3 regions of the Lacrimispora struthionigena genome follow, and region 2 is predicted to be linked to each of the others. Evidence: riboswitches for the same ligand, from Rfam matches in the RefSeq annotation. Region 2 holds a riboswitch; each other region holds the start of a gene.
What was found. A riboswitch is a leader RNA that binds a small molecule or an ion and turns the genes downstream of it on or off. The one in region 2 is predicted to bind thiamine pyrophosphate.

Region 1 (3,282 bases), on a different contig from region 2:
CTGAAGAAATCCGGGATATACCTGTTTTGCCTGAGTCTGTTTTTAAATACATGTTTTTACTCCTTCCTGGTCAATCTCATTCATCATAGATGTTGACAATTTCTCCGTCTAAAATCCGGTTCATATTTTTCATTGCACAGAAGTTGCCGCACATGGAACAGGTATCTTCCTTTTCCGGTTTGGAGGATGCACGGTACCTTCTGGCTTTTTCCGGATCAATGGCCAGATTAAACATAGCTTCCCAATCAAGGCGTTTTCTTGCATCACTCATCTGGTAATCCCATTCCTTTGCCCCTTTGATGCCCTTTGCCAGGTCAGCAGCATGGGCAGCGATCCGTGCAGAAATAATGCCTTCCTTCACATCATCGGCATCGGGAAGCCTTAGATGTTCCGCAGGGGTCACGTAGCAGAGAAAAGAAGCGCCGGCAGCGGCGGCTATGGCACCTCCGATGGCTGCGGTAATGTGATCGTAACCGGGAGCAATGTCTGTAACCAGAGGTCCTAATACATAGAAGGGAGCGCCTTTACAGATGGTCTGCTGAATTTTCATATTGGCGGCAATCTGGTCAAGAGGCATGTGTCCGGGTCCTTCAATAATTACCTGTACATCCTTTTCCCACGCGCGGCGGGTCAGTTCCCCAAGGGTTACCAGCTCTTCAATCTGGGAAATATCGGAAGCATCTTCAATACAGCCTGGACGGCAGGCGTCTCCAAGACTTAATGTGACATCGTGCTCCCGGCAGATTTCCAGAATGCGGTCGAAGCTTTCATAAAATGGGTTTTCATTTCCCGTCATCTCCATCCAGGCAAAGATAATGGAGCCGCCTCTGGATACAATATTGGTCAGGCGTTTTGCTTCTTTAAAACGATGAGCCGTCTGCTTGTTGATGCCCACGTGAATGGTCATGAAATCCACTCCGTCTAACGCATGCATTTCCACAATCTGAATCCATTCCTCAGAAGTTATCTCCTTAAGTGGTTTATGATAATAAACCACGGCATCATAGATTGGCACAGTTCCAATCATGGCCGGGCACTGGCTTGTCAGTCTTTTTCTGAATTTCCTGGTATCTCCAAAGGAACTTAAATCCATAATGGATTCCGCTCCCATTAAAACTGCATCCTCAACCTTTTTTAGTTCTAATTCCATGTCGTTTAAATCTCTGGAAGTTCCAAGATTTACATTAATCTTTGTTTTCAGCATGGAGCCAATGGCATTTGGCTCTAAGCAGGCATGGTGTTTGTTGGCTGGAATCACTGCCTTGCCTTCGGCCACCAGCTCCATTAACTCTTCCGGTTTCATTCCCTCTTTTTTGGCTGTGATTTCCATTTCTCTGGTCAGAATGCCTTTTCTTGCGGCATCCATCTGTGTAGTGTAATTCATATGTAGTCCTCCTTCATTTTGAAGGGATTTACGGCACAGGACAAAAAAAGAGCCCATACCAAATAGGTACAGGCCCAGATAGATACATCCGTCTTGTATAAATCCCTACGTTGGCATTACCCAAATCAGGTTATAAAGGTCGAAGTTTGATAACTTCCTCTCAGCCCGCATACGAGCTCCCTCTTGTGGCACTAGTGTAGCACCGGTACATATGGATGTCAAGTAGATAATCATTTCGTTATGGCAGATTTCATCTCTCTTATGTAGTCACAAATCGGCGCTACACAATCTTTGCCATGCAAGGCAGCCAGCTTTACAATGGCACTTCCCACGATAATGCCATCTGCATATTTACTTAATTCCTTCGCCTGCTCCGGTGTTGAAATACCAAATCCGATGGCACAGGGGAGGTCCTTGGAGGCTTTTACCAGAGAAACCATATCCTCGATATCCGAGGTGATTTCTTTTCTTACGCCGGTTACGCCCATGGAAGAAACGCAGTAAACAAATCCCTCCGCTTCAGATGCGATGGCAGTAATCCGTTCCTTGGAAGTAGGTGCGATGAGAGAAATCAAGTCAATCCCGTACTTTTGGCAGATGGGATGAAGCTCTTCTTTTTCCTCAAAAGGCATGTCGGGCACAATAAGAGCATCAATGCCGCATTCTGCCGCATTTTTAATAAAACGCTCACTTCCATATACAAATATGGGATTAATGTATGTCATAAACGCCAGAGGGACATTTGTTTTTTGCCGTATACGGGTGACAGATTCAAAAATTTTATCTGCAGTCGTGCCAGCAGCAAGAGCACGCTGGTCTGCTTCCTGGATCACGATTCCCTCTGCAACCGGGTCAGAAAAAGGGATTCCCAGCTCTATTATATCAGCACCTGCCTCTGCCATGGCAGGAACCAGCTGCTCTGTTACGGTAAGATCCGGATCCCCGGCTGTAATAAACGGAATAAATGCTTTTCCTTTTAAAAATGCTTCACTGATTCTACTCATAGATTTCTACCCCCTTGTAACGAGCAATTGCGGCCACATCTTTGTCTCCACGGCCGGATAAGTTGATGACGATAATCTGGTCTTTTCCCATAGAAGGCGCAATCTTTCTGGCATAGGCGATTGCATGGGCGCTTTCAATGGCAGGAATGATTCCTTCTTTTCGGGATAAATATTCAAATGCCTCCACTGCTTCCTTATCAGTAACAGGAACATAATCAGCCCTGCCGGTGTCAAACAGTGCGGCGTGTTCGGGTCCGATACCCGGATAGTCAAGTCCTGCTGAGATAGAGTATACGGGAGCGATCTGTCCGTACTCATCCTGGCAGAAATAGGATTTCATTCCATGGAAGATGCCTACGGTTCCAGTGGAAATAGTAGCAGCATTTTTATCAGTGTCAATGCCGTGTCCGGCAGCCTCACAGCCTACCAGCTTAACAGAACTGTCTCCGATAAAATCATAGAACAGGCCCATGGCATTGCTGCCGCCGCCCACACAGGCAATGAGCATATCGGGCAGCTTTCCTTCTGCTTTTAAGATCTGTTCCCTGACTTCTTTTCCGATGATGCTTTGGAAATCACGTACAATGGTGGGAAATGGATGAGGTCCCATAACAGAGCCCAGAACGTAGTGGGTATCCTCCACTCGGTTGGTCCATTCCCGAAGGGTTTCATTTACCGCATCCTTTAATGTTTGGGTTCCGCTGGTAACCGGATGAACCCTGGCTCCTAAAAGCTCCATACGAAATACGTTTAATGCCTGGCGGTCCGTATCCTCTTTTCCCATGAAAATTTCGCATTCCATTCCCATTAAGGCTGCAGCAGTAGCAGTAGCCACACCGTGCTGGCCAGCACCGGTTTCTGCGATAACGCGGGTTTTTCCCATTTTCTTAGCCA
Region 2 (3,282 bases):
TATGGTAATTGCCATCCTCACTCTGGCGGCGTACTTTATCGGACATTATATGGAAAGCGGAGTATGGGAAATTGCGGAGAGTTCCGATGGTATGACGATGGCGTTTTTAGCCCTGTCCCTGCTTGAGATGTTTCACTCCTTTAATATGCGTTCCAGAAAGGATTCCATCTTTCATTTAAAATCGCGGAATAACTTTTTGACCGCATCATTGGCAGTATCCTTCGTTCTGACAACCGCTGTCATTTATGTTCCGTTTTTACGGGAAGCGTTTTCCTTTGAACATATTTCATTGGTGGAATATCTTGTGGCGGTATTGATTTCCGTTTCCATCATTCCCATTGTGGAAATCACCAAGCTGCTAAAGCATAAAAAGAAATAATGTGATTATGAAAAATACCGTCCCGGGGGGCGGTATTTTTTGCCTGAATTGTGCCCGGTGCAGCCTGGGTTGTATTTATATTTGCTTAATTTCAGCCGATAATAAAAGTAGAAAAACTCAATTAGTTTCTGTTTAGGAGGAAAATTTTATGGAAATAACCGGGTTAAATAAATACTGCCATACCGACACAGCATCAAAAAATGTGAGAACAAAATATAATGATGGCGCAGAAATAAATATGGCTGAGGTATTCAGAAAGGAAGTATTAAATTGGGAGAAAAAAATCAAGAAAAAGATTAATGAGGATTTAGAAAATGACCGTGAAGGCAATAATAATATGTCTGAAAAAAAATGGAGTGCTTTCATGAATGGAGTGGATAAAGCGCTGAATGCTTATAATCAGAATGAAAATACAGATATTAAAACGGATTATTCCAGACCCAATATGGAAAGTAAACGGCTTCGTGATGATTCTTTTGCAAAATCCCAGATAAGTGTACTTGATTCTTTTCAAAAGTATTATTGGTAGGATACAAATAAAATAGTAGCCCGGATAGATATAGATCTATGCCGGACTACTATCTGTTTTAACCGTTTACTGCCTGGCGTTTCATCTGGGTGATGGCTTCGATGACCGGTGGCAGATATAATATTACGATAGTTACAACCATTTCAGGAATAATATAGGTAGCGTTATATCCAAAGGTATATAAAAGCGGGTTCATGCCTTCCGGCGCATAGGAAGCAAAGAATATGTAACCGGAAATAACATGGCAGATATATCTGCCTAAAACACCTGTGATATATCCTGGAATCAGTCCGTATTTTTTGTTATGAAACAATCCGGAAAGGCCCAGACAGCCAAATGCTATGGGATAGTCCAGGAGAACCTGAACAGGAGCGTAAATATATGGCCCCATAATAAACTGAAGAATTCCGTATGCCACTCCTGTCATGATTCCGGCTTTAACGCCGTAGATATAGCCGATCAGACAGATAAACAGCATGGAAAACAATGTGATGGAACCTCCGAACGGAAGTGAGGCAAATTTGATGAAAGAAGCCACCATAGCCAGTGCCATCGCACCTGCGCAGGTTACCATCTGGCGGGTTTTCAGCTGTCTGGTAGGAAGTGTTTTGCCAGTAAGCAGATGAATCCCCAGTAAAATTATTAAAAGTGCTGCAATCACCAGTCCGTAACCGGCTGGCTTTAAAAGGTATTCTCCGGATTCCTGAGAATAGGTTAGAAAAAATGACATAAAAAAACCTCCTTCGTATGCACAGGAGGGGACTACTACTATTGCTTCCTTCCGCCGGCATTATCCGGTTCAAGTAGTAAGGGTCAGGTAAATACCATTCTCAGCCTAAGGCTCCCCCAGCGTGTCATAATTTTTTCATTTCGGTGTGAGTATAACTGAAATAAAAGGGAATGTCAAGATATTTAAGCCTGTAAAATAAGTATAAAAAAGTAAATTAAGCACAACCTAGTAAAGCAGTGCATCATTGCATTTTTTCAATTAAAAAATACAGATGCGGAGGTTGTATCTATGACAGGCTTTATCATTGCCCTGATATCAGGAGCGCTTATGAGCATACAGGGAGTATTAAATACGGGAGTGTCCAAGCAGACAAGCATGTGGGTTTCCACAGGCTGGGTCCAGCTGACTGCTTTTTTGACCTGCCTCATTTTATGGTATTTCTCAGGGAGGGACGATATTTCAGCCCTTCTTTCGGTTCACCCCAAATACATGCTGATCGGAGGCATTATCGGTGCATTTATTACTTACACAGTTGTGAAAAGTATGGGGACGTTAGGTCCGGCAAAAGCAGCACTGGTGATAGTATTGTCCCAGATCGTGGTGGCTTATGCAGTGGAGGTATTTGGTTTATTTGGCGTAGAAAAAGTTGGATTTGAGTGGAAAAAACTGATTGGAGCAGTTGTAGCCATCATAGGCATTATAATCTTTAACTAATTTGGAAATAGTGCTTGTATTTACTTATTTCTTTAGGTAGAATAGGTACAAGGGCTGAGGATGGGATCCTTTTTTACAAAATTTTGTAAAGGGAGGATTCCATGAACTATCATAGGATTAAGATCGCAGCCATAGCTTTCTGCGTAATTATATGCAGTATTTGCTATGGCTTAAACAGAAATCATAAATACCGGGAAGAAGGGTTTGTTTCCATTCAGGAGACACCTGCATCGTCACAAGAGGAAACGTTAGCCGGGGATTTAAAAGAAACATCAAAAGAACCGATACGTATTTGCTATGTACATATATGCGGAGAGGTGGCTTTTCCAGGCGTCTATGAGCTGGAGGAGGGAAGCCGTATCTTTCAGGCTGTGGCAGTAGCCGGAGGTTTTACGGAGAATGCAGCAGCTGATTCGCTAAACATGGCGGAACCGGTCAAAGACGGGATGAAGCTTAAAGTGCCGGACAAGGAAGAAGCCAAAGTGCTTTTGGACCAGGCGTTATCTTCCGGACCAGGTTCATCGGAAGGCAGACGTAAAGTGAATCTTAACACGGCTGACAAGGACCAGCTCATGACCTTAAGAGGAGTGGGAGAGGCGAAGGCGGATGACATCATTCGTTACAGGGAGAGTCACGGTGGATTTCAGAAGATTGAAGACATTATGAAGATATCAGGGATCAAGGAGGCAGCCTTTCAGAAGATAAAAGACGATATCACGGTTTAAATAGAAGACAGAGGTGCAAAATGGCAAGTGTTTTAGTAGTAGATGACGAAAAACTGATTGTAAAGGGAATGAGATTCAGTCTGGAGCAGGACGGTATGGAAGTGGACTGTGCCTATGATGGTGAGGAAGCCATTAATCTGGCAAAACAGAAGGAATACGATGTAGTGCTTTTGGATGTCATGCTTCCAAAGTTTGATGGATATGA
Region 3 (3,282 bases), on a different contig from region 2:
ACAGGAGATCACTGTGTTTTATAAGACACTGAATGATCTGGGCTGGAAAATTGTCTTCGAAGTACCGGAGAGCTCCATTAATAAACCCATAGTGCAGCTGTCTAATACATTCATATGGATATTCGGACTTTCCCTTATGTTTATGTCCCTCACCGTTTTTATTCTCACCGGCAGGATCATTGACCATCCGGTTAAAGCTATTTTAAGAGAAATAAAAGAGATAGGAGATCGCAGCTTTGATCAGGAAGTCAGCAGGGAACTGGTAAAAAGAACCGATGAATTTGGATTAATTGGAAAATCTCTCGATGAAATGAAGCAGCAGTTAAAACAAAGCAATGAGAAGCTGGAGCATTCTCTCAAAGAGAATGTGGAATCCCAGAAACAATTAATCTTGCAGAATCAGATTTTAACTGAGCGGGAAACACAGATGTATCACAGCCTTAAATATGCCCACTCGCTGATGGAAGCGATTCCTGACACCGTATTTGTCATTTCCCAGGAAGGTGTATTTTTAGACTGTATTGGAGATCTGGATCATCTGTTTTTTAAGAGAGAGCGTTTTATTGGTAAAAATATTACAGATGTAATGCCACAATCCATTGCTGCAAAAGGCAGGGAGCTGATCGATCAGGTTTTTCTCACTGGAGAAAACCAGAAAATTGAGTATGAGTGGACTACTGCACGGATTACAGAATATCATGAACTGCGGATTGTAAAATGGTTTGATGACAAAGCCATTGCAATTGCCAGAAACATTACAGAAACCCATAATTATATTAAAGAAATCGAAGAGATCAGTTATCATGATCATATAACAGGACTGCACAACAGAAGGTATTTTGACCAGGCATCAAAGGAACTGAATCTTTCCGAAAATCATCCCATCAGTGTTATTTTTGCAGATCTCAATGGACTAAAGATGGTAAACGATTCCTTCGGTCACAAATATGGAGATTATATGCTGAAGCGTTTCGCCGAAATCCTGGCGGATTCAGGAAAGAAAGGGGAATTAATCAGCCGTGTAGGCGGAGACGAGTTTGCGATTATTCTAAGAAGGACAGAAAGAGGGGAGACAGACCGGTATATCCGAGAATTAAAAGAAAAATGTGCAAGGGAGACCATCAACGGAATCGAACTTTCGGTTTCGTTCGGATATCACATTATTGAGGAATTCGGGATGTCGATTCAAAAAGCGGTAAAGCTGGCAGAAGATGAGATGTATCAGAATAAATTATATGAGGCCAGTAGCAGAAGAAGCAAAACCATTGATATTATATTAAACACCCTTCATGAAAAGAATCCAAGAGAGGAGCAGCATTCCCAGAGAGTGGCAGAAATTTGTGAGACAATGGCAAAACAGATGGGGTTGCCTGACAGTGATATAAATAAGATTAAGGCGGCCGGTCTCCTTCATGATATTGGGAAAATCGGAATTCAGGAAGAGGTTTTAAATAAACCCGGAATTTTAACAGAGGATGAATATCAGGAGGTCAAAAAACATTCAGAGATCGGATACCGTATCCTAAATACTTCCCCTAATATGTCGGAGATAGCGGAGATTGTTTTATGCCATCATGAGCGGTGGGATGGCAAGGGGTATCCCAAAGGAAGAAGCAAAACAGATATTCCGCTGTTTGCAAGAATCATCACCATAGCTGATGCATACGACGCCATGACAAGTGACAGAAGCTACCGGAAGGCACTGCCTGCCTCCTATGCAAAAAGCGAGCTGATTAAGGGTTCAGGTAAACAGTTTGATCCGGAGCTGGTTGAGTTTTTTGTGAACCATATGAAGGGATTGAATTGACAGCATCTGTCCCTTGTGTTAAAATCGAGAAAATTCAATATGTTTTGGGGAGCTGGTGACCCGGCTGAGAGGAAGTAAAGAACTTCGACCCTTATAACCTGATTTGGGTAATGCCAACGTAGGGACAGCCACTCTTACTAACTATCATGAGATATGTCTTTATTGGCATATCTCATTTTTTTCCCTCAAAACAGGAAAAGGAGTAAGGAAAATGTTTGAACAAATTATTACCAATGTAAGAAACAATGTTCCAATGGTTCATGCAATTACAAATTATGTAACTGTAAACGACTGCGCCAACATCATTTTAGCAAGTGGAGGATCTCCCATTATGGCAGATGATATCAATGAAGTTACCGATATCACCGCTATTTCTTCCGCTCTTGTACTTAATATGGGAACCCTGAATGAACGTACCGCCATATCCATGCTGGCAGCAGGAAGGAAGGCAAATCAGTGCGGTCTGCCAGTTGTTTTTGATCCTGTGGGAGCCGGTGCATCGGCATTTCGGAAAAAAATAGCATATCAGCTTTTGGAAGAGATCCAGTTTTCCGTTATAAAAGGTAATATATCGGAAATTAAATTTCTGGCAGCAGGAGAAGGAAGAACGTCAGGTGTGGATGCCTGTGAAGGGGATAAAGTGACGGAGGACAATTTAAAAAGTGTGGCAGACTTTGCAAAAGAGTTCTCAAAAAGAACCGGTTCCGTCATCGCAATTACAGGAGCCATTGATGTGGTTGCTGATGAAAATCATGTTTATGCAATCAGAAACGGTCATTTCATGATGAGCAGTATCACTGGAACCGGTTGCATGCTTGCTGCTGTTACCGGAAGCTTTGTGGGAGCCAATCCAGGCAGTATTTTAAAGGCCTCTGCAGCTGCCGTATGCGGGATGGGACTGTGTGGGGAATTAGCATATGAAAAGCTTTGCCAGCTTCACGGAGGCACCGGTACATACCGTATGCTGCTGATTGATGAGATGAGCAGACTGAATGAACAGATGCTGGAAGAAGGTGGAAAATATGAATGTATCTAAAGAAAATATGCTTTTATATGTGGTGACCGACCGGACCTGGCTTGACGGGAACAAACTTCACGAACAGGTGGAGGAAATTATTAAATCAGGGGCTTCGTTTGTTCAGCTTCGGGAAAAAAATCTTGATTATGACAGCTTTGTTGCAGAGGGAAAAGAGATTAGAAGAATCACTGAAAAATATAAAATACCTTTTGTGATAAACGATAATATTCAGGTGGCTCTTGCGGTAGGGGCAGATGGTGTTCACGTAGGGCAGAAAGACCTGGAGGCAAAAAAATGCAGGGAGCTGATCGGAGAAGACAAAATACTGGGAGTATCAGCTCAGACGAAAGAGCAGGCACTTCTGGCTGAGAAAAACGGAGCAGATTATATCGGGGTGGGTGCAGTCTTTGAGACCTCCACCAAAACCGATGCCAATCCTGTTACCTTTGAGACTTTA

Region 1: it holds a riboswitch for thiamine pyrophosphate, as region 2 does, so the genes downstream of both, thiC (phosphomethylpyrimidine synthase ThiC) here and thiT (energy-coupled thiamine transporter ThiT) in region 2, are expected to answer to the same signal.
Region 3: it holds a riboswitch for thiamine pyrophosphate, as region 2 does, so the genes downstream of both, thiM (hydroxyethylthiazole kinase) here and thiT (energy-coupled thiamine transporter ThiT) in region 2, are expected to answer to the same signal.

The regions. Positions count from the first base shown of each region.
Region 1 covers NZ_JBMBWP010000002.1:1,809,151-1,812,432, reverse strand. Annotated here, with positions in the region: gene thiW (energy coupling factor transporter S component ThiW) at 1-52, opposite strand, end outside; gene thiC (phosphomethylpyrimidine synthase ThiC) at 77-1,384, opposite strand; TPP riboswitch at 1,469-1,577, opposite strand; gene trpA (tryptophan synthase subunit alpha) at 1,615-2,388, opposite strand; gene trpB (tryptophan synthase subunit beta) at 2,381-3,282, opposite strand, start outside.
Region 2 covers NZ_JBMBWP010000001.1:413,019-416,300, forward strand. Annotated here, with positions in the region: gene ACOAOT_RS01905 (cation-translocating P-type ATPase) at 1-379, shown strand, start outside; gene ACOAOT_RS01910 (hypothetical protein) at 528-908, shown strand; gene thiT (energy-coupled thiamine transporter ThiT) at 967-1,638, opposite strand; TPP riboswitch at 1,668-1,766, opposite strand; gene ACOAOT_RS01920 (DMT family transporter) at 1,927-2,352, shown strand; gene ACOAOT_RS01925 (helix-hairpin-helix domain-containing protein) at 2,454-3,077, shown strand; gene ACOAOT_RS01930 (response regulator transcription factor) at 3,098-3,282, shown strand, end outside.
Region 3 covers NZ_JBMBWP010000002.1:767,691-770,972, reverse strand. Annotated here, with positions in the region: gene ACOAOT_RS12540 (HD domain-containing phosphohydrolase) at 1-1,807, shown strand, start outside; TPP riboswitch at 1,843-1,950, shown strand; gene thiM (hydroxyethylthiazole kinase) at 2,019-2,843, shown strand; gene thiE (thiamine phosphate synthase) at 2,830-3,282, shown strand, end outside.